Regions from separate parts of the Deinococcus budaensis genome, predicted to be linked through region 1. Evidence: riboswitches for the same ligand, from Rfam matches in the RefSeq annotation. Region 1 holds a riboswitch; the other holds the start of a gene.
What was found. A riboswitch is a leader RNA that binds a small molecule or an ion and turns the genes downstream of it on or off. The one in region 1 is predicted to bind S-adenosylmethionine.
Positions count from the first base shown of each region.

Region 2: another riboswitch for S-adenosylmethionine. It lies ahead of HNQ09_RS05195 (ATP-binding cassette domain-containing protein); the one in region 1 lies ahead of HNQ09_RS13780 (aminotransferase class V-fold PLP-dependent enzyme).

Region 1 is NZ_JACHFN010000011.1:54,381-65,561, reverse strand. It holds gene purH (bifunctional phosphoribosylaminoimidazolecarboxamide formyltransferase/IMP cyclohydrolase) at 1-1,059, shown strand, start outside; gene HNQ09_RS13800 (bifunctional 5,10-methylenetetrahydrofolate dehydrogenase/5,10-methenyltetrahydrofolate cyclohydrolase) at 1,061-1,954, shown strand; gene HNQ09_RS13795 (glycosyltransferase) at 2,026-3,312, opposite strand; gene HNQ09_RS13790 (glycosyltransferase) at 3,472-4,749, opposite strand; gene HNQ09_RS13785 (alpha/beta fold hydrolase) at 5,034-6,044, opposite strand; gene HNQ09_RS13780 (aminotransferase class V-fold PLP-dependent enzyme) at 6,041-7,387, opposite strand; SAM riboswitch class I at 7,532-7,637, opposite strand; gene HNQ09_RS13775 (zinc metalloprotease) at 7,806-9,902, shown strand; gene HNQ09_RS13770 (hypothetical protein) at 10,188-10,760, shown strand; gene HNQ09_RS13765 (Fur family transcriptional regulator) at 10,865-11,181, opposite strand, start outside.
Region 2 is NZ_JACHFN010000003.1:62,100-73,280, forward strand. It holds gene HNQ09_RS05170 (ADP-ribosylglycohydrolase family protein) at 1-74, shown strand, start outside; gene HNQ09_RS05175 (nucleotidyltransferase family protein) at 61-678, shown strand; gene HNQ09_RS05180 (NAD-dependent succinate-semialdehyde dehydrogenase) at 752-2,200, shown strand; gene HNQ09_RS05185 (MetQ/NlpA family ABC transporter substrate-binding protein) at 2,274-3,074, opposite strand; gene HNQ09_RS05190 (methionine ABC transporter permease) at 3,146-3,802, opposite strand; gene HNQ09_RS05195 (ATP-binding cassette domain-containing protein) at 3,799-4,776, opposite strand; SAM riboswitch class I at 4,886-5,017, opposite strand; gene HNQ09_RS05200 (hypothetical protein) at 5,118-5,513, opposite strand; gene HNQ09_RS05205 (hypothetical protein) at 5,519-6,019, opposite strand; gene HNQ09_RS05210 (SDR family oxidoreductase) at 6,155-6,883, shown strand; gene HNQ09_RS05215 (ferritin-like domain-containing protein) at 6,955-7,935, opposite strand; gene HNQ09_RS05220 (anti-sigma factor) at 8,164-8,868, opposite strand; gene HNQ09_RS05225 (RNA polymerase sigma factor) at 8,865-9,461, opposite strand; gene HNQ09_RS05230 (Sec-independent protein translocase subunit TatA/TatB) at 9,545-9,751, opposite strand; gene HNQ09_RS05235 (twin-arginine translocase TatA/TatE family subunit) at 10,100-10,414, shown strand; gene tatC (twin-arginine translocase subunit TatC) at 10,435-11,181, shown strand, end outside.

The DNA of each region.
Region 1 (11,181 bases):
TCCCCCGCCGAGCGCCGCCGCCTCGCGGCCAAGGCCTACCGCCACACCAGCGCCTACGACGCGGCGATCAGCGCCTACCTGGAGGGCGGGGCGGGAGGGAGCGCGCTGCCCGCCGCCCTGACCCTCCCGCTGTCCCGCGTGGCCGAGGTGCGCTACGGCGAGAACCCGCACCAGCCGGGCGCGGTGTACCGCCTGGGCGCGGAGCGCGGGCCGGTGCTGGACGCCCGGGTGGTCGCCGGAAAGCCCATGAGCTTCAACAACTACGCCGACGCGGACGCGGCCTGGGCGCTGGCGCAGGAGCTGGCCGGGCAGGAACAGGGCGCGGTGTGCGTGGCCGTCAAGCACGCCAACCCCTGCGGCGTGGCGGTGGCGGACACAGTGGCGGCGGCCTGGGAGCGGGCGCGCGACGCCGACTCCCTCAGCGTGTTCGGCGGCGTGGTCGCGGTGACGCGCCCGGTGGACCTGGAGGCAGCCCAGGCGACGCGCGGCACCTTTCTGGAGGTGCTGATCGCGCCCGAGGTGACCCCCGAAGCCGCCGCGTGGTTCGCCGCGAAAAAGCCCGACCTGCGGGTGCTCGTCGCCGCCGCAGGTGCGCGGCCCGGCACGCTCGACCTGCGGCCCCTCGCGGGGGGGTTCGCCGCGCAGCGCCGCGACACCCGCACCTGGGCCGACCTCTGCCCCGAGGGGGTGACCTCCCGGCAGCCCACCGAGGCCGAATGGGCCGACCTGCGCTTTGCCTGGGCGGTCGTCAAGCACGCGCGCAGCAACGCGGTCGTGCTGGCCCGCGCGGGCGTCACGGTCGGCGTGGGCGCGGGGGCGGTCAGCCGCATCTGGGCCGCCGAGCGCTCGGTGGCGAACGCGGGCGAGCGGGCACACGGGGCCGTGCTCGCCTCCGAGGCCTTTTTCCCCTTCGACGACGTGGTGCGGCTCGCGGCGGGCGCGGGCGTGACGGCGGTGCTTCAACCCGGCGGCGCCAAACGCGACCCCGAGGTGATCGCGGCGGCGGACGAACTCGGCCTGAGCATGGTCTTCACCGGCTCGCGGCACTTCCGGCACTGAGATGGCGGCCCAGGAGGGGAGACGGGAAGAGGACCGGGCCGCCCCGCGCGAGCTGCTCGGCAAACCGCTCGCGGCGGAGGTCACGCGAGGGGTGCGGGCGGCGCTGAAGGGGTGGGACTTCGCGCCCCATCTGGTCAGCGTGCTCGCCTCGGACGACGAAGCCTCCCGCGTCTACGTTCACAGCAAGGCGCGCCAGGCCGAGCGGCTGGGCGTGCGCTTCAGCGTGCGCGACCTGGGGCCGAAGGCCACCCAGCAGGCGCTGCACGCGGCCTTGCGCGACCTGTCGGAAGACCCCGGCGTTCACGGCACCGTGCTGGAACTGCCGCTCGCGCCGGGCCTGGACGCCGACGCCGCGCTGCTGTGCGTGGCGCCCCGCAAGGACGTGGAGGGCCTGACGCCCGCCAACCTGGCTTTGATCGCGGCGGGCCGGGAGGCCGAGGCGCTGTTGCCCCCCACGCCCCGCAGCGTGCGCTTTTTGCTGCGGCAGGTGCTGGGCGACGACCTGCGCGGCGTGCGGGTGGCCGTGATCGGGCCGGGGCGCACGGTGGGGCGGCCCCTGACCTTCATGCTGAACAACCGGGGCGTGACCGTGACGCTCTGCAACGAGCACACCCGTGACCTCGCCGGGGTGCTGGCCCCCCAGGACGCGGTGGTCGTGGCCGTGGGCCACCCGGGCCTGTTGGGACCTGAGCACGTCCACGCCCGCCACGTCGTGATCGACGCGGGCATCAACGTCCCGGAGGGAGGCGAGGGCGTTGTGGGAGACGCGCTGCCCGGTCTTCCCGTCCACGCGCAGACGCCGGTACCGGGCGGCGTCGGCCCCCTCACCAGCGCCCTGATGTACCAGAATCTGGTCCGGGCGGTGCGGCTCCAGCGCGGCGAGGCGGTGGAATAGGCGGTGGGGCGCAGCGGCAAAGCGGCACCAGGCCTCTTCCCGGTGCCGCTCCTGCTTTCGGTGCCTGTGGCTCAGTCGCCCGACGTGCCCGACATGTACTGCGCTTCGGGCCGGGGGGGGGGCGGCAGGGGCACTTCGGGGGCCAGGGGACTTCCCCCCTCGGCGTGGCGGGCGGACTTGTCCCAGGTGCGGCGACCGCTGAAGTGGTTTTTGAAGGCGAGCGGCAGGCTCAGGAACAGCGCGAAGCCGTACACCGGAAAACTGGCGGCGGTGAACAGCACCCGGCCCAGGCTCATGCGGTTTTCGAGCTGGTAGCGCACCAGCCAGTTGAGCTGTAGCCCAGCGTTCAGCAGGCTGAGGCCCAGGCCGACTGCCGGTTCCAGCAGCAGGCCGTGCGTTCCGGTCGCCCAGCGCAGCGGCTGGGTCAGCAGCGTCAGCACCAGCACCACGTTCAGCCAGGGGCTGAGGATGAAGTAGCTGAAATCCAGCCGCGCCAGCAGCGGCACGCGGGTGGTCCACAGCCGCCCCAGGTACGGCAGGCATTGCAGGGTGCCCTGGGTCCAGCGGGCGCGCTGGCGCGAGAAGCGCCGCAGGTCGGGCAGGCCCTGCTGGGTAACCGCGCGTTCCAAAAAGGCGAGGCGGTGCCCCGGCTGCGCCAGCCGGATTTCCAGGCCGCTGGCGAAGTCCTCCAGCAACACGTCGGGCCAGGGGTCCACGCCCCGCCCCAGCTGCTCGGCCACGTAGCTGGCCCGCATGAACTGCCCGTTGCCGCACAGCGCGGCGGTGTGCCAGCGCGAGCGCAGCCCCTGAAGGTGGCGGGTGATGAAGAATTCCACGTCCTGCTGCTGCTCCAGCATCCGCCCGATCACGTTGCCCGGCCGCAGGCGACCGACCGACTGGCGAATCCGCACCCGGGCCTGCGCGCCCATCACCTGCGGGTCGCCCAGGGCATGCCGGGCTTCGTCGAGCAATTCCGGCCCGATGCGCCCGTCGGCGTCGATCACCGCGAAGACCTCGCGCCGCAGGTCGGCTCCCCCGGCGCGCAGGTCCCGCAGCAGCCGGGTGACCGCCCAGTTCAGCGCCCGGCCCTTGCCCTGGCGGGCGTCCGGAAAGCGGCGGCGCAGCAGCAGCACGCCGGGGTCCGAGGCGGCCAGCGCCTGCACCTGCGCCGCCGTCTCGTCGTCGCTGCCGTCGTCGATCACGGCCACCCGGCCATCCGGCGAGACGAGGCGCAGGTTTCGCACCGTCGCCGCGATCACCTGCGCCTCGTTGAGCGCCGGAATCAGAAAGGTAAAGCGCACGTCCGGGTCGGCGGCGTGCGGGCGGCGGGGCCGGGGCAGCAGCGCTGCCAGCAGCATCTGAAGGCTGTAAAAGCACAAGAGAGCGAGACCAAGTGCGTCCAGTACGGTGAAAAAGTTCGTCAAGGCTTACCTCGGCAGGCGGGATGTGCCCGCTTCTGGGCCTCACTATGGCGCCTGGGATGCGGCGCGGCCACCCCGCCCGGTGCCGTGCCCGCGTCAGGCCTCGGCATGGCGCAGGGTCTTGGCCCAGCTGTGCTGGCCGCGCAGGAAGTTGTGAAAGGCCAGCGGCACGCTCAGCATCATGATCAGCATATACACCGGCATCCCCACGGCGGCAAAGGCCGCCCGGCGGGGCGTCAGGCCGTTCTCGCGGCTGTAGAGCAGCACCCAGGCCAGCGGCAGGCAGAGGTTGAGCGCCAGCAGCGTCAGCGTGAGCGCCCAGTTCACCTCGCCTGCCAGCAGCCGCTGCACGGCCCGCGCCGGGTAATACAGCCCCAGCGCCAGCGTGACGAGGTTCAGCCACGGCTGCGCCAGAAAGTAGGTGAGGTCCAGCCGCGCCCCCAGCCGCATCGGCGCGCGCCAGACCCGGCCCAGCGCGGGCGCGCATTGCAGGTTGCCGTGCGTCCAGCGCGCCCGCTGGCGCAGAAAGCGCCGCAGGTCGGTGAGGCCCTGCTGGCTGACCCCCGATTCCAGAAACACCAGGCGGTGCCGGGGGCTGGACAGCCGTACCTCCAGCCCGCTGGCGAAGTCCTCCAGCAGCACCGGGGGCCAGGGGGCGCGCCCGGCGTCCAGCTGCGCGGCGAGGTAACTCAGGCGCATGAACTGCCCGTTGCCTCCCAGCCCGACCGTCTGCACCCGCTGGCGCAGCAGCTGGATATGGCGCACCACGTAGAACTCCAGGTCCTGTTGCAGCAGCAGCAGTTTGCCCAGCAGACCGCGCCACCCGGCCTCCCGCGCCGCGCCCTGCCGCACCCGGATGCGGGCCTGCGCGGCGATCACGTCGGGGTCGGCAAAGGCCCGCCGCGCCTCGGCCAGCAGGCCGGGGTCGAGCCGCCCGTCCGCGTCGAAGACGACCAGCACCTGCTCGTCCAGCGGCGTGGGCGGCAGCAGCCCGCGCCGCAGCAGCTCCCGCACCCCCCAGTTGAGCGCCTCGCCCTTGCCGCTGCGGGCCTCGGGCAGGCAGCGGCGCAAAAGCAAGACGCCCGGGTCCTGCGCTGCCAGCGCCGCCACCTGCCCCGCCGTGTCGTCGTCGCTGCCGTCGTCGATGACCACCAGCCGGGCACCGGGATCGGCCGCCCGCAGGTTGTGCAGGGTCGCCGCGATCACCTGCGCCTCGTTCAGCGCCGGAATCAGGAAGGTCAGGGCCAGCGGCGCCTCCCGCTCGGCGGGCCGTCCGGGCCGCGCCAGCAGCGCGCACAGCGAGTACCCAAGATAAAGAGCCAGCAGCAGCAGCCCGGCTCCTTCGATCAGTTGAAAGAACATGGACACGGTCATCAGGCTGGCTCCAGGCGAACAGGCATGGACGGAAGGCAGGCGGGGGGCGGAGTGCCGCCAGCATTCCCCTGAAGCGTGGAGGAGCCGTGTGAGAACCTTGAAGACAGCTTCAGCCAGACCGCGAGACTCGCTCACGGGGAGGCGAGGGACTTGCCGGGCGGACACCCCTGCGCCGCCGCCGCACGTTGCCAAGAAAGGTGCCAAGAAAGCACGTTGCCAAGAAAGGTGCCAAGAAAAAGGCCGTGGAGCGGCTCCAGCTCACCCCACAGCCTGCCCCGCCCGCTTCAGGGATGCAGAAATCCGTCCACCCACTCCGGCAGCGCCTGCGAATCGATCAGGAAGGCGTCGTGGCCGTGGACGCTCTCCAACTCGCGGTACTGTCCCCGGGGCAGCAGGGCGGCGTAAGCCCCGACCTCGCTGGCCGGATACAGCACGTCGCTGGAGATGCCCACCACCAGCACCGGCACCCGGATGCCGCGCAGTTCGGCGTCGCCCGGCTGAAAGCGGTCCATCGCGGCGGTCAGCGCCAGGTAGGAGCGCTCGCAGAAGCGGGAGGCCAGCTTCTCGCCCTGGTGCTCCAGGTAGGTCGTGATGGCAGGCACGCCGGGCCGCCGGGCGCCCCAGCCGGGCTGGGTCCGCGCGAAGCTCTCGGGGCTGCGGTAGCTGAGCATGGCGAGCTGCCGGGCGACCTTGAGGCCCTCGCCGCCGGGCGCCGCGCGGATCGCGCTGCGCGCCGCCGTGTTCAGCCCGATGGCCCAGGGCGAGTGGCGGGCCGGGGCGCCGACGATCACCGCCCGGTCCACCAGATCGGGGCACTCCAGCAGCCAGGCGTAGGCCAGCATTCCGCCCATGCTGGCGCCCACGACCGTCACCCGCCGCACGCCGAGCTGCTCCAGCAGCGCCCGGCCCACCCGCGCGAGGTCGGGCAGGGTCAGGGGCGCGTCCTCGCCGTTCAGTTGCGGCAGCTCCGCCGGGCCGCTGCTGCCCGCGCAGCCGCCCAGCACGTTCGCGCAGACGATAAAGTCGCGCGCGGGATCGAACGGGCGCCCCTCGCCCAGGAAGTCCGGCCACCACTCGTGCAGGGCGCTGGTTCCCGTCAGCGCGTGCAGCACCAGCACCGCGTGCTCCTGCGGCGTGCCGTAGGTGTGGTAGGCCACCCGCAGGTCCGTGACGGCCTGCCCGCCGTCCAGCAGCAGGGGCGAGTCGCGGAAGAGGCGCGCGGTCTGGGGCTGGGGCCACCCCTGCGTCTGTGGGGGCAGGGGCGCCGGGGCGGGCCGGGCCGTCACGGCGGTCACGCCCCCTCCGCGCCCACCAGGGCCGTCGCCAGCGCCTGCGCGAAGTCTTCCTTCAGGTCCCCGATATGCTCGATCCCCACCGAGACCCGCACCAGCCCCGGCGTCACGCCCGCCGCCGCCTGCGTCAGCTCGTCGAGCTGCGAGTGGGTGGTGCTCGCCGGGTGAATCACCAGCGTGCGGGTGTCGCCCACGTTGGCGACGTGCTGCGCCAGCCGCACCGAGCGGATGAAGGCCTCGCCCGCCGCCCGGCCGCCCCGCAGCTCGAAGGTCAGCACCGCGCCCGCCCCGCGCGGCAGGTACGTCTGCGCCCGGTCGTAGTGCGGGTGGTTGGAGAGGCCGGGGTAGGTCACCCGCGAGACGTCGGGGTGGGCGCTGAGCCACGAGGCCAGGCTCAAAGCATTTTGCGCGTGCCGCTCGCCGCGCAGCGAGAGGGTCTCCAGCCCTTGCAGGAACTGCCACGCCTGCTGCGGCGCCAGCGTCGGCCCCAGGTCGCGCAGCCCCTCGGTGCGGGCGCGGGTGACAAAGGCGACGTTGGGCAGCCCCAGCGCGTTGCCCTGGCCGAACGCCTCCCAGAAGTTCAGGCCGTGGTAGCTCGGGCTGGGTTCGGTGAACAGGGGATAGCGCCCGTTGCCCCAGTCAAAGGCGCCGCCGTCCACGATGATCCCGCCGATGCCGTTGCCGTGCCCGCCGATCCACTTGCTCGCGGAGTGCAGCACCACGTCCGCGCCGTGCTTCAGCGGCTGGCAGTAGTACCCGCCCGCCCCGAAGGTGTTGTCCACGAAGACCGCGACCCCGCGCGCGTGCGCGGCCGCCGCGATGGCCCCGAAATCGGGGATGTTCAGCGCCGGGTTGCCGATGGTCTCCAGGTAGACCGCGCGGGTGCGGTCGTCGATCAGGGCCGCGAACTCCTCCGGGCGCTCGTCCTTGCTGGTGAAGCGCACCTCGATTCCCAGCCGCCGCAGGGTCACCCGGAACTGGTTGACCGTGCCGCCGTACAGGTTGGGCGTCGAGACGATGTTGTCTCCGGCCTGCGCCACGTTGGTGATCGCCAGAAACTGCGCCGCGTGCCCGCTCGCCACTGCCAGCGCGCCCACGCCGCCCTCCAGCGCCGCCACCCGCTCCTCCAGCACGGCGGTCGTGGGGTTCTGGATCCGGCTGTAGATGTTCCCGAACGCCCGCAGCCCGAACAGGTCGGCGGCGTGCTCGGGGGACTCGAACACGTAGGAGTTCGTCGCGTAGATGGGCACGGCCTGCGCGCCCGTCGCGGGGTCGGGGCGCTGCCCGGCGTGAACCTGAAGGGTGTCGAAGTGGAACGGTTGGGGCAGGTGCTGGTGGTCGGCCACAGGAAGGCCCTCCTCACAGGAAAAAAAAGTTCGTCTGGCCTGTGGGGACGCGCCTGAAAAAAAAGCGGCGCCCCCTCTCGGAATGTCGAGAAGGGGCGGGGCTGTACCGTCCGCGTGACCTTCCCTGATCGGTCCCGTGCGCGGCGGTCATCGTTGACACCGCGCCGGGCTGGCCTTGGCACCGTGACGCGATGGGGTCCGGTTGCCGCGCCGTCAACGAGCCAGGTCTCTCGGGCGCTCTGGATATGGGTGCGCTCCACGCGGGAGCTGGGAAAGAGCGTAGCGCGGCGCCCCGGAAGGGGTCAAGCCGGGGTGTGGCCCGGCGCCGCTCCTCACGCGCGGCACACCTGCCCCTCCCGAAGCCTTACACTTTTCTGACAAGACACCCCAACCGGGTTTGCGCGACCCAGGAGGCAGCATGAAGCCACGCACCACCGCCGCCACCGCACTCCTCAGCCTTTCCCTTCTGGCGGCCTGTGGAGGGGGTCCCGCGCCGCACACCCCGCCGGGCGGCACCCCGACGGAGTTCGGGCGCCTGTCGGCCCTCAAGCCCGGCGAGCAGGACACCATCCGCGCGGCGCTGAAGGTCAACGTGGTCTTCGTGGGCTACCGCCAGACCTCGCCGGGGCAAGTCGCCACGGCGCGCGACGTGAACACCCGCGACTTCAGCGAGATTCTGCCGAAGTCATACGACACCATCGCGCGGATTCCCAGCGCCTACGGCTCCAAGGAGTTCACCGGCAACGCCTTTGACTATCAATACAACTACGTCTTCGCCGACCAGGCGTTCGAGGACGACTTTTTCAGGTTCATCGGGTCGAACGGGACGGAAAAGCCGCTCACCGTCTTCCAGAAGTACTTCAACTGCCAGTACAAGACGGTCAAGGATCCCGAAACCGGCAAGGACGTGCAGGTCCCCGACGATGCCTGCACCACGCCCTCGCCCCTGATCGACCGTCCGATCACGGGGAACTACGAGATTGACGGCAACCTCACCGAGAACTGGCTGGCCGACAACGTGGCGCGGGTGGGGGTCAAGCCCGGCGAGTACACGGTCTATCTGGTGAACTGGTACGGACGCCCGGACTTCAAATTCCATTCGTACACCCGGGCCGGGGCGACCGATACCGATGTCCTTCCCACAGACCCCGATTTCGTGAAGTTCGGAGACCGCGCCAGCCGCCGCCTGATCGCCTGGGGCGGCAGCGTCCGGGCGAGTGCGCCCGCGCAGCGCGTGTGGTTCTACGACCTCTCGGCCAACCCCGACCCCTGGACGGACGCCTGGGACGTGACCTACCCGGACCTCAACGGCGACGGCATCGAGGACTACCGCATGCCGCCCATCTGGCAGTACGGTACCCGCCGGGCCAGCAACGGCGTGTACCGCAAGGTCAGCCCCGACCTCGCGCGGGTGGTGCGCTACACGGCGCTGAACTTCCTGTTCACGCCCAGCCCGATCTACCGGGTGGCCCTGACGCCGCCCCGGATGCCCGAGGAGATCGAACTTAGCGTCCATGTCGAGCAGGGTGAGGGGGCCGCCGACCCCACCAAGCTCCTGAACGTTGGTCTGATGCAGGAGCGCGTCTCGGTCCTCCAGCCGTTCGCCAAGTTCAGCACCACCGTCAAGCAGACGGCCCTCGACGGCGACCTCGCCGACGTGTACAAGTGCTTTTTCCCGGTGGAACTGGACGACATCTGCTCGCCCAACTTCGCGGACTTCAGCGGCGAGCGCCTGTTTCAGTACAGCCTCAACGAGCTGCGCGAGGAGTACAAGTCGGCGGCGGCGAACAAGTACCTGCTGCCGATCTACGCCTTCAACGACAACGAGAACACCCAGCCGGGCCTGCTGGGCATCGCCTATGACGACGGCGAGACCGGCACCCAGAGCTTCGTGTACTCTTTCCTGACGCCCGACCTGATCGACTTCGGGTACGGCTTTACCGACACCACCGTCCACGAGATCGGCCACCACCTCAGCCTCTCGCACCCGCACGACGGCTACGACAGCGAGCAGGACATCTCCTACGGGCCGGACGGCCAGTTCTACTTCACGAATACGGGCGACCAGAGCGCCACGATCATGTCGTACAACGACCTGTCGCGCGGCTTCGGGCAGTTCAACCTCGACAGCCAGTACCGCTACCTGACGGCCGCGTACCTCAACAACGCCAACGCGATCCTGGAACTGACCCGCCGCGCGGGTAAGGCCGGTGGCGTCTCGGCCGCCGCCCAGAGCGCCGACAGCCTGTTCGTGCAGGCTAAGGCGAGGTACAGCGCGCTCGACTACCTGGAAGCCGCCCGGCTGGGGCACCAGGGCTACCGTGCGGTCCTCGACGCGGCCCTCGCGGCGGGCGTCGAGGTGCAGCCCTACAAGTGGTACGAGCGCCTGGGCACCCTGTCGACCCAGACGGCGGGCCAGAAGCCGCGCGTCAGCCGTGACCACCTCGCCAAACCCGGCGCCTGGATCATGCCCGAGGAGACGGCCCGGCAGCGGCGCCTGCGCACGGCTCCCTGAGCCAGGACACGGGCAGCGGGGGAGCGGCGCGCTGTGGCAGCTCCTCCGCCCATAGCGTGTTTGACAGAAGACCCATCACCCTGACCTGCCAAGCTGCGGCGCAGGGTGAAGCAGGGGGCGTCCTCCACGACGTGTTGAGGGGGTTCGCTTGCGCTCGGCGTGACCATGGCCCTGTCCAATGTGGGAGGGGCCGCCGCCGTCTGCTCCCTCTCTTTCGCCCCCTTCAAGCGCAACCTTCTGCGAGGCGTGTCAGCCTGTTGTCACCCTGGCCCGGTACGCTGGGTCATGACCCGCGCCCTGCTGCTCGCCTGCCTGACCCTCGGCCTGGCAGGCGCGGCCTCCTCCCCCCGCATGAGCGACCCGCCCCGGCCCCCGCTGTCCCGTCCCTCTGCCCACACGCCCGCCCAGCTCGGGCAGGCCCGGCCAACCCTGGACCTGCTGGTCACGCTGCGGCTGCTGGCCGACCTGCTGGAGCGCGGCACGTTTGCCCCCGCCACCGGCGCCCGGGCCGAACTCCGGGAGATGCTGGGCGACCTGGCTGCCCGGCCGACGCTGGGGCCGCTGGCGGCGGGGCGCGCGCTCGAGGGGGTGCGCGCGGCCCTGACCGTCTCGCAGCGCGGGATGCTCGACCGGGCCAGGACGAGCCTGGAAGAGCGGGCTGACCTGCTGCTGGCCCGCGCCCGCTTCGCTGCCCCGGACGGTCCCCCCAACCACGCCCTGAACCGCTACGGGTTCATGGTGCCCGGCGGTCTGGCCCTGGCCCGCCGCGTCGCCGCCGCGCCCGACCTCAACCCCTACGCGGAGGCGGGCGTCAATGCCCAGCTGCTGCGCCGTCTGCTGGCGAAGCTGACCCCTTGACCTGGGCGGGGAGCCTCCTTGAGTTCGGGGGCGGAGGGGTGGTGCTGTCTGACGGCCTGACCGTCTCGGGGGCCTCGCCGTCCTGAGCGCGAGGCGGGGGGCAGTCAACCTTCCCTGCGGCCTTCGCCCTGACCGGAAGCCTGCGGCGCCGCGCACGCCGGACAGCGGCCGTAGAGCGTGACCTCGTGCGCTTCCACGATGAAGCCGCCCGGGTACACCGTGCCGCGCGGCAGGGCGACCGGGCAGGTGTGCAGCGTGAAGACCCGTCCGCACGCCGTACACGAGAAATGGTGGTGGTGACCGCGTCCGCTGGGTTCATACCGCGTCTCGCCGTCAAGGGTCACCGGGTGAATGCGCCCCTGTTCGGTCAGCAGCTTGAGGGTGCGGTACACGGTCGCCACCCCCAGCCCCGGCAGGTCAC
Region 2 (11,181 bases), on a different contig from region 1:
CGGGCTGGGAGCGCGGTTGGCGCTGCGTGGAACGTTTTCCGGCGCTGGTCGAGGGGGCGCGTGCGCGGGCCTGAGCTGGGGGTGCCGGAGCTGACCGCGCCGCAGTTCCTCGAAGTGATCCGGCGCAACCCGGTCAACGCGGCGATTCTGGACCGGCTCCCCGCGCTGGGGGCGCCGCAGGCCCACCTCGTCGCGGGGGCGCTGTTTCAGACGGTCTGGAACGTGCGCAGCGGGCGGCCCCCGGGAGAGGGCATCCGCGACTACGACCTGTTCTACTGGGACGCCGACCCCAGCTACGAGGCCGAGGACGCCGTGATTCGCCGCGCCGCCCTGCTCTTCGGGGACCTGGACGTCCGCATCGAAGTCCGCAACCAGGCCCGCGTTCACCTGTGGTTTCCCCAGAAACACGGGGTCACGCGCCCGCCGATCCGCAGCGCCCGCGAGGGCATCCGGCAGTTTCTGGTCGAATGCACCTGCGTCGGGGTGGACGCACGGGGCGAGCTGTACGCCCCCTGCGGGCTGGCCGACCTGGCCGCCGGAATCCTGCGGCCCAACGGGCACAACCATACGCCGGGCCTCTACGCCGCCAAGGTCGCGGACTACCGCGCCCGCTGGCCCTGGCTGCGGGAGGGCAGGGGCAGCCCGCAGGAGGAACCGTCACGCCCTCCGGCACCCTGAGTCGCCCCGGCTGTCCGGGCACCGCCCGGGGAAACGCGCGCCTGCTCTAAGCTGTCCCCAAAGGAGCGTTCCCATGACCCTGGACACCCCCCACCCCGGCAAGACCGCCAGCGACTCCGCCGAGCGGACCTACGCGACCGTCAATCCCTACACCGGCGAGACCCTGCGCGAGTTTCCTGCCCTGGATTCGGCGGAGGTGATTCCCACCGTCGAGCGCGCCCATCAGGCTTACCTCGCGTGGCGCGAGCGGCCGGTGGCCGAGCGGGCGGCGGTCGTGCGCCGGGCGGGGGAGCTGATGCTCGAGCGCACCGACGAGCTGGCCGCGCTGATCACCCTGGAGATGGGCAAGCTGCGGCGCGAGGCGCGCGGCGAGGTGGCCCTGGCCGCCAGCATCCTGGCGTACTACGGGGAGCAGGGGCCGGGCTTTCTGGAGCCGGAAGCCCTGCCCGTCGAGCGGGGCGAGGCGGCGGTGGTTCACGCGCCGCTGGGCGTGCTGCTGGGCATCCAGCCCTGGAACTTCCCGCTGTACCAGGTCGCGCGCTTCGCGGGGCCGAATCTGGTGGTGGGCAACACGGTGCTGCTCAAGCACGCCGAGATCTGCCCGCAGTCGGCGCTGGCGCTGGAGACGCTGTTCCGCGACGCCGGAGCGCCCGAGGGCGTCTACACCAACCTGTTTCTGAAGATCAGCGACGTGGAGACGGTGATCGCCCACCCGGCGGTGCAGGGCGTGTCCCTCACCGGCAGCGAGCGGGCGGGGGCCAGCGTGGCCGAGATCGCGGGCCGCCACCTGAAAAAGTGCGTGCTGGAACTGGGCGGCAGCGATCCCTTTATCGTCCTCGACGCGCCGGACCTGGACCGCACGGTCAAGGCGGCGGCGGCCGGGCGGCTGGGCAACACCGGACAAAGCTGCATCGCGGCCAAGCGGCTGATGGTGGTGGACGGGCTGTACGACGCCTTTGTCGAGAAGCTGGGGCAGGCATTTGCCGCGCTGCATCCCGGCGACCCCGCCGACCCCGCCACCCGCCTGGGGCCGCTGTCCTCGGAGCGGGCCGCGCGGGACCTGCACGCCCAGGTGCAGGACGCTGTTCAGCAGGGCGCCACCGTGGTCACGGGCGGCGGGCGGCCCGACTTGCCCGGCGCCTTCGTGGACGCGACGGTGCTCACCGGGGTCCGGCCCGGCATGCGCGCCTACTCGGAAGAGCTGTTCGGCCCAGTCGCGGTCGTCTACCGGGTCGCGGACGAAGACGAGGCGGTGGCGCTCGCCAACGCGTCCGCCTACGGCCTGGGGGGCGCGGTGTTTTGCAGCGATCCCGAGCGGGCGCGGCGGGTGGCCGACCGGCTCGACAGCGGCATGGTCTGGATCAACCACCCCACCTCCTCGCAGGCGGACCTCCCCTTCGGCGGAGTCAAGAACTCCGGCTACGGGCGCGAGCTGTCGCGGATGGGCATGTTCGAGTTCACCAACCGCAAGCTGGTGCGGACCCTCCCGGCGGGTGGGGGCGTGGGCCGGGTCGCGGGCTGAGCGGGGCGGCAGGGCAGCAGGAGGCCGGGGAGGCTTAGCTTGAGCCTCCCCGGCCTCCTGCCGCGTCCTGCCCTCAGAAGGCCGGAACGACCGCCCCGCCGTACTTCTTCAGCAGGAAGGCCTTGACCTCCGGACTCTGGAGCGCCCGCACCAGCTTGAGGTAGTCGGGATTTTTCAGGGTGGCGGGCCGGGCCACGAGCAGGTTGGCGTAGGGGCTGCGGCGGTCTTCGAGCAGCAGGGCGTCCCTTTGGGGGTTCAGGCCCGCGTCGAGCGCGTAGTTGGTGTTGATGACGGCGGCGTCCACGTCGCCCAGCGCGCGCGGGAGCTGCGCGGCTTCCAGCTCGCGGAACTTCAGGCGCTTGACGTTGCTGGTGATGTCCAGCACGGTCGCCTGCACCCCCGCGCCCTTCTTGAGGCGAATCAGGCCCGAGCGCTCCAGCAACTTCAGGGCGCGGCCGCTGTTGCTGGGGTCGTTGGGGAGGGCGATGGTGGCCCCGGTCTTCAGGCTCTTCAGGCTGGTCACCCGGCGGCTGTAGACCCCGATGGGTTCGACGTGGATCTTGGCCCCGGGCACCAGCCCCAGGGGGCGGTTCTTCTGGAAGCCCGTCAGGTACGGCAGGTGCTGAAAGAAGTTCACGTCAATGCTGCCGTCGGCCAGGGCCAGGTTGGGCTGCACGTAGTCCGAGAACTCGCGCACGACCAGATTCACCCCCTGCTTGGCCAGGGCGGGCTTGACGAAATTCAGGATCTCGGCGTGGGGCACCGGGGTCGCGCCGACGCGCAGGGTTCCGGCCGAGGCGCCGGAGCTGAGACCGAAGGAGGCCAGAGCGAGGGCGGCGAGGGGCAGGGCAGTCAGGGGGGCAGTGGGGCGCATGGCAGTCTCCAGGGGCGTGAGAGATCGGGACCGGGCGGGCAGGGCCGCCGGGCAGAGGAAGGGCAACAGCTTCAGCGGTGGTCGGCGCGGCGGGCGGCGCGGTCACCGAGCCACTGCACGCCCTGCACGAGCAGGAGCAGCACGGCGACGGTGGCGAGCATCACGCCCGTCTCGAAGCGCTGGTAGCCGTAGCGGATGGCGAGGTCGCCCAGGCCGCCGCCGCCGACCGCTCCGGCCATCGCGCTGAAGCCGATCACGCTGACCAGCAGCACCGTGAAGCTGTGCAGCAGCGCGGGACGGGCTTCGGGCAGCAGCACCTTGCCGACGATCTGGGCGGTGGTGGTCCCCAGCGCGCGGGCGGCTTCGGCCACGCCGGAGGGCACGTCGCGCAGCGCCCCGTCCACCAGCCGGGCCACGAAGGGGATCGCGGCGACCGTCAGCGGCACCGTGGCGGCCGCCGGGCCGATGCTGGTCCCGGTCACCAGCCGGGTGAAGGGGATCAGCAGCACCAGCAGGATGATGAAAGGCAGGCTGCGGCCCACGTTCACCAAGGCGTCCAGCAGGCGGTGCAGCGCCCGGTTCGGCTTCAGACCGCCGGGGCGGGTCAGCGTCAGGGCCACCCCCAGCGCCGTGCCCAGCAGCTGGGCGATCAGGGCGGCGGGCAGCACCATCAGGACCGTTTCCAGGGTGGCTTGCCCCAGCAGCGGCAGCAGCACATCCGGCGTCATGCGCCCACCCCGGCGGGGCGGCGGGCCAGAGAGGCGGTGAGGTCGGGGGTGCTTGCCGGAAGCGTCAGCCAGGCGTCCACCCCCTGAGGGTGAGGCTCGGCCTGCACCAGCCGGGCGCCCAGCGCGGCCAGGGCACCCAGGGTGGAGGCGTCCAGGCCCGGCAGGGTCACGCGGCGCAGCGTCTCGCCGGGAGCCAGCGTCACCTGCGGGCGGTGCGCCTCCAGCAGGGCGCGGGTGACCGGGTGCCCCGGCGCGGCGAGCACCGGGCGCGTCTCGCCGCTCTCGACGAGCTGCCCGGCGTCCAGCACGGCGACGTGGGTGCAGGCGGCGCGGACGACCTCCAGCTGGTGGGTGACGACCACCAGGGTCAGGTCGCGTTCGCGCTGCAATTCGGTCAGCAGGGCCAGGATTCCGGCGCTCGTCTCGGGGTCCAGGGCACTGGTGGCCTCGTCCGCCAGCAGGAGGTCGGGGTCCAGCGCCAGGGCGCGGGCGATGCCGACCCGCTGTTTCTGGCCGCCCGAGAGCTGCGCCGGGTAGCGCCCCGCCAGGTCGGCCAACCCCACCTGCGCGAGCAGGTCGCGCGCGCGGGCCTCGCGGCGGACGCGCGGCACCCCGGCGAGTTCCAGCGGCAGGGTCACGTTGCCCAGGGCGGTGCGCTGCGCGAGCAGGTTGAACTGCTGAAACACCAGCCCGGTGCGCGCCTGCCGCGCCCGGCGTTCCGGCGCGCCCAGCGCGGCGAGGTCCTGGCCCTGCACCCGCACGCGGCCCGCGTCGGGCGTGTCCAGACCGCTGACGAGCCGGACCAGCGTGCTTTTGCCCGCGCCGCTGCGGCCGATGATGCCGGTGCGGCTGCCGCGCGGCACCGTGAGGGTCAGCTCGCGCAGCGCCGGGGCGGGCTGGCCGGGGTAGGTCTTGCTCACCGCCTCGAAGGCGAGGGCGGGAGGAGAAAAAATAGGGGCGGGGGAAGCGGTCATGAACAGTCCTCCGGGCGAGGAGCCGGAGGGGGCCATGACAGCCGAGACGAAACGTCCCCCTCCTGGGCGAAAACCGGAGAAGGGGGACGCCCAAGCGTGACAGACCCTTCCCTTATCGTTCCCGACGCGTGGGTGGGGCCATCGTTGGCGCGTGCGGGCTGGCGGAGCACCGAATGCCGTGATGAGGGCCGGTTGCTGCGGCGATGTTCGGGCCAGATCCCTACGCCGCTCTGGATAAAGGTGGCTCCCTGAGAGCCGACGCGCAGGCTACGGGAGGGCGGGCAGAGGTGTCAACCGCGACCGTGCCGGGTTGTCTGAGCAGGGACCCGCGGCGCGGCGGCTCAGGCCAGCCGCACCCGGCCCGCGTGCGCTGCGATCTGCCCGGCCGTCCACAGCGTCTCGCGCACATGCTCCAGCAGCCCGTCGGCCACCGTGCGGCCGTCGAGCCGCAGGGCGAGGTCCCCCGGCCGCAGCGCCCGCGCCGCCTCCTGCTCCCAGGCGGCCAGCCGGGTCAGGCCCGCGTCGTCGGGGGGCGGCGGCGTGCCCGTGACCCCCGCCACGGCGGTCCACAGCGTCCGCTTGCGCGCGGTCAGGCCCGCGACAAGGGCGGCGATGCGCGGCGGCGGCTGACCGTCGGCCAGCGCCAGCGCGGCGCGCACACTGTAGTGCGGTCCCTCGTGCGCCTCGCCCAGCAGCCGGGCGAGGTCGGCGGGCGTCAGGGTCAGGGGGGTCGGCACCGCGCTCACCGCACCAGACGGAAGCTGTCGCCGTCACGGGTCAGGCGGCCCGAGTCCAGCATCCGCCGGGTCACGGCCCGCCCCTGCTCGTCGGAGAGGGGCGAGTCGGCGCGCAGGTCCTCGAGGGTAAAGCGCCCGCCCCGGCGGTAGGCCAGCCGCAGCACCATCCTTTCTTGCACGTCCCCCGCCCCCACCCGCCCGGCCCGCGAGCCGAACAGGCGCCAGACCAGCGCGCCTACCAGCAGGCCGATCAGGGCAGCGACCGGCAGCATCCGCAGGGCGAACGCGGGGTCGGCGATCTGCGCCCCCAGCGCGGCGAGGCTCTGGTGGGCGGCTTCCAGCGTGGCCGCGTCCGCGCCGCCCGCCGCGAGGTCGCGCACGTCGCCGCGCTCGCGCAGGTAGCGCATCACGCCCGCCGTGTCGCCCCGCACATAAAAGGCGCTGTAGGCGATCAGAAGTGCCCCCAGACCCGAGACGGCGGTGACGAGGAGGCGCGGCGCGTTCATGGGGCCATGGTAGCGGGAGGCTGCCCCGCACACGGCGCCTCAGGCGACAGTGCGGGACGATGCTGCCCATGGGCAGGGCCAGAGAACGCAACGGGGGCCAGGCGATGCGGGAGCCGCCCGCGTTACCCTGCCCGCATGACTCTCTTCAGGCTGGACGGCAAACGCGCCCTGGTAACGGGCGGCAGCAAGGGCATCGGGCTGGCGGCGGCGACCGCCCTCGCGGAGCTGGGGGCCGAGATCACGCTCGCAGCGCGCGGCGAGGCGGCGCTGCGGGACGCGGCGCGGACCCTGGGCGCCCGCGCGGTCGTCGCGGACGTGGGCACCCTGGCAGGCGTGCAGGCGGCGGTCGAGGCCGCCGGAGAGGTGGACATCCTGGTGAGCAACGCGGGCGGGCCGCCTCCTGCGCTGCCCAGCGAGGTGGACGAGGAAGGCTGGCGCCGGGGCTTCGAGACGACCTTTCTCTCCACCGTGCGGCTGGCCGCCGCCGTGCTGCCGGGTATGCGGGGGCGCGGCTGGGGCCGCATCATCGCGGTGACCAGCCTGACGGTGGGGCGGCCTGCGCTGACCCTGCCCGTCAGCAACGCCATGCGCGCCGCCGTGACCAACCACCTGCGGACCCTGGCGCTGGAGGTCGCCGCCGACGGGGTGACCTGCAACACCGTCGCCCCCGGCTACACCGCCACCGACCGCCTCCAGGCGCTGCACGCCGACCCCGCCGAGGCCGCCCGGCTGCGTGGGCGCATCCCCGCGCGGCGCTTCGGGGACCCCGGCGAGGTGGGCGCGGCGGCCGCCTTTCTCGCCACCCGCGAGGCCGGGTACATCACCGGGCAGGAGGTGCTGGTGGACGGCGGCTGGAGCATCTGAGGGCAGGCGCGCCCCGGGACGGCGGCGGGAAAGGCCACGCACAGGCGGCCTTCCCTGGGGAGGGTGAGCGCCTAGAGCGCGAGCAGCTTGGCCAGGTTGCCGTCGTCGGTCAGGCCGCCCGGGAAGAACCCGCCCTTGGTCGCGCCGGGAGCCAGGAAAACGATGTTGCCCACCTGACGGGGCGTGCGGCTGAAGGCGACGCCGCCCGCGTCGGTGGGGACGATATTGGCGTGGCGGGTCAATACGCCGGGGTTCTGGGCATTGGCCGTGAGGCCCTGGTCGCGGTCGTCGGAGCCGTCCACCGAGTCGCGCAGGTTGCTGATCGCCTGCACGATCTGCTCGACCGTCAGGCCCGCGGCGGCCACCTCGGCGCGGCGCTGGTACAGCAGCGTGCGGACCGCGCCCGCGTGGTACGCCTCGGCCGCCAGGATTCCGGCCGCGTTTTCCAGGTTGCCGCCCGCCTTGTCGTCCACGAGCAGCCGCGCGGCGCCCTTGTAGGCCGTCACGCCCACGTCCTCGAAGATGAAGGCGCCGTGCAAGAAGAACAGCTCGTTCGCGTAGGGGTTGAAGCCCTTGATCGCGCCCCCCGACGCCGCCTGCCCCGCCGCGTCGAAGGCCGGGCCGAGGTCAAGCTGGGGCTGGGCGACGGCGGCACCTTTCAGCGTGGCGCGGATCACCTTGACGTGGGCCAACTCGTCGTCGGCGATTTCCTCGGCCATGGCGCGCACGTTGGCGCTCAGGCCGGAGATGCCCACGCCGTTCGTGGCGCCCGTGAACCCGGCGGGGAGCGTCACGCGGGCGCTGCTGCCGCCCACCGCGTCGAGTTCGCCCAGGCGGCCCACGGCGGCCAGGTAGAAGGCGGCTTCCAGGTATTCCAGGTTCAGCGCGAAGTTGAAAATCGCGGCGTCGAGGTTCACCTTGCCCGGCTGCGTGGCGATCACGCTGGTGCAGCCGGAGAGGACGGCACCCGCGCCCAGCATGCCTGCCATGCCCAGGAACTTGCGGCGGGTGCTGATGCCCGGGGTGTCGGTGCGGTGCGTGTCGTTGCTCATGTGTCCTCCGGTGGACGGGAGTGGGAAAAAAGGGGGGAGGGCCGCCGAAAGGCACAAGCGACCGGCGGGACAGGCCCCGTGCGGCCAGTCCGGGCGTCTTGTTCCTTCGCAGAGTGGGTATCCGGCCGCGCCCCGCTTGGATCAGCGCCGCCACCGTGGGTGAAGGACACATGAAGAGGCCGGGCGGCCCCAGCCCCCTCCGTGCGCCGCCCTGCGCGCCTGCGAAGCCTAGATCTGCTGGACGAACAGCGGCTGGGTGGTGGGCTGCGGGCTGCCGCCGGGCGGCTCGACACTCACGGCGACCGTAGCCCCGGCGGGCAGCGTGACCAGCAGGCCGCCTTCCCCGAAGGTGCCCAGCGAGACGGGCGTCTGGCCCTGGAGCTGCCACAGCTGGTAGGTGCGGCCCGGCGGCAGTGGGCGGGTGAGCCGCACGTAGACCCCGCCATCCGGCAGGCGCACCAGCGTGCCCAGCGTCTCGCCGTTCACCTCGATGGCCCGCTGAACCGCGCCGGGCTGCCCCGCGTAGCGCGCAGCGGGGTCGGCGTCCGGGCGCGAGAACAGCGCGAAGGCGAGGGCCAGAGCGGCCACCAGCCCCAGCACGGCGGGCAGGCGCCAGGCGGGGCGGCGGGGCGCGGGGGGGGTCGGCGGCGGGGCGGAGGACGCCGCAGCGGGCGGCGGGGTCGGCTGTATCCGGGCCGGGCCAGCCGCCTCTTCGGCCTGAACGCGGGCGAGCAGGCGCGCCCCGGCATCCAGCGGCACCTCCACCCCGCCGAGATCGAGGTCCTCGGCCAGCAGGCTCAGGGCGTCCAGATCGGCGCGCAGGTCGGCGCGCAGGGCCGGGTCGGCGTCCAGCGCGGCCTCGACCTGCGCCGCCTCGGCCGCCGGGAGCTGACCCAGGGCGTAGGCGAGGAGCTGATCACGGTCGGGCTTCATGGCTGCTCCCCTCCTTTCGGGGCGTCCGGCGGGCCGGGCCGGGCGGGCGCGGTCCCGGTGGGCGTGCCCAGCGCCCCGCGCATCCGGTCCAGCGCCGCGCGCAGCCGGGATTTTACGGTGCCCAGCGGCAATCCGGTCAAGGCCGCCAGTTCGGCGTGCGAGTGGCCCCGGTAGTAGGCCAGCTCGATCAGCTCGCGCTGCGCGGGGTCCAGCACCTGCAAGGCGCGGCCCACCAGCAGCCGGTCGGTGGGGTCCGCAGCGGGGGTGGGCTGGTCCCAGTCGCCAAGCTCCAGGGCCGTGGCGGGGCGGTCACGCAGCTGCTGCAAGAAGCGGTGGTGCGCGATGCTGACCAGCCAGGTCTTGGCGCGCGCGCGGGAGGGATCAAAGCGCGCCGCGTGCCGCCAGGCATTCATGAAGGCGTCTTGCACGCAGCCCTCCACATCCTCGCGCTGGCGCAGCATCCGGTAGCCCAGCCCGTAAAGCAGCCGCGAGTGGCGGCGGTGCAGCTCCAGCAGCGCGTCCTGCTGGCCCTGGGCCATCCGCTCGATCAGCGTCTCGTCGGTGGGGTCGGGCGGCGGGGAGGCGGCGGTCATGGGGGTCGCCGGGCAGCCTACCACTCTCCTGCTCTCCTGCCGGGCACGGCCGGCGCGCCTTGTGAAGAGCGCCGCGACGGTTCCTAGGGGCCTTGCCGGGGAGGCGGCGGGGGCGGGGGGGGGGCTTTCAGCTCGGCGCGCAGCTCGTCGGTGACGCGGCCGGTGGTGCGGCGAAACTCGCGCAGGGCGTGGCCGACGTTCTTGCCGAGTTCGGGCAGGTTGCGCGGCCCGAACACGACCAGCGCGATCACCAGAATGGCCAGGATCTCGGAGGCACCGAGGTTGGGCATACGTTCACTCCTCGGGCCGCTCCGGGAAGTCTGCTGCGGGTCAGGGTGCAGTGGGGCGGCCCAACACTCCATATGCCCGCGCGGCCTTTGTGGATGACCCGGCACCGGTCTTCTCCCGCGCCTTCAGGTTCGCTCAAGGGGGGCAGAGGCGTCCCGCAACCATCCAATCCGGCCTGACCTGCATAAGACTGGGAGAGGAGAGCCTGAGCCGCTGGGCCGCGCCGTTCCCCGGCCTACACCGCTTCCCTCCACACCGCCGGCCTTCATCTTCCCGCGTTAGGCTGAAGGGGCGGAGGCCCGCCCGGCCCCGACCCCTGCCCTGCATTCCCGACCCCTGGAGGTCTGCCTATGCCGTTTGGTCCCCTGGAAATTATTCTGCTGCTCGTCGTCGTCGCCCTGATCTTCGGGGCCAAGAAGCTGCCTGAACTCGGCAAGGGCCTGGGCCTGGGCATCAAGGAGTTCAGGAAAGAAACCCGCGAGCCGCTTCCCCCGCCTCAGGCGACCACCCCGCTGAGCGACGTGACGGTCACCGATGTGCAGGCGCGCCCGCTGGAACCGGCGACCCAGGTTCCCGTGACCCAGGTCGCCGTGACCCCGACGCCCGTGGCCGCCGCCGAAGGACGCGCCGCCGAGACGGCTCCCGAGCGCGACCCCCGCGCCTGAGCCGGGCGAGACCTTCCCGTATGAGTCAGGGACAGCCTCTCCCGAGCGCCCCGCTGCTCGACCACCTCGACGAGCTGCGCCGGCGGCTGATCTACAGCCTGATCTTTCTGGCGTTGGGCATGGTCGCCGCCTTCCAGTACCGGCTGCAACTGATCGAGCTGATCAAGGGGCCGCTGCGCTACTCCGAGCAGTACCAGGCGAACAACGTCCAGCTCGTCACCGTGAATCTGGCCGACCAGTTCCTGCTGAGCCTGCAACTCTCCTTTTGGGCCGGGCTGGCGCTGGCGCTGCCCCTGATCCTGTGGCAGGTCTGGGCCTTTATCGCGCCGGGGCTGTACCCCCACGAACGGCGCTGGGGGCTGCCCTTCATCGTGGGGGCGGGGCTGTCCTTTCTGGCCGGGGCGGCTTTCGGGTACGCGTTTGTGCTGCCCGCGATGGTGCGCTTTTTGCTCGATTTCCTGGGCGGCACGGTGCAGCAGATGCAGAGCCTCGCGAACTACATCGGCACGATTACCAGTTTTCTGATCGCCTTCGGCCTCGCCTTTGAGCTGCCGATCCTGGCCGTGATCCTGACGCGGATCGGGCTGATCAACCACGTCCTGCTGCGCCGGGGCTGGCGCATCGCGCTGGTGGGGGTGCTGCTCTTTGCCGCCTTTATCACGCCCACGCCGGACCCTTTCAACATGCTGATGGTCGGCGTGCCGCTTTACGCGCTCTACGAACTGGGCATCTTGCTCTCGCGCCTCTTCCGGGTGGTTCCCGCCGAG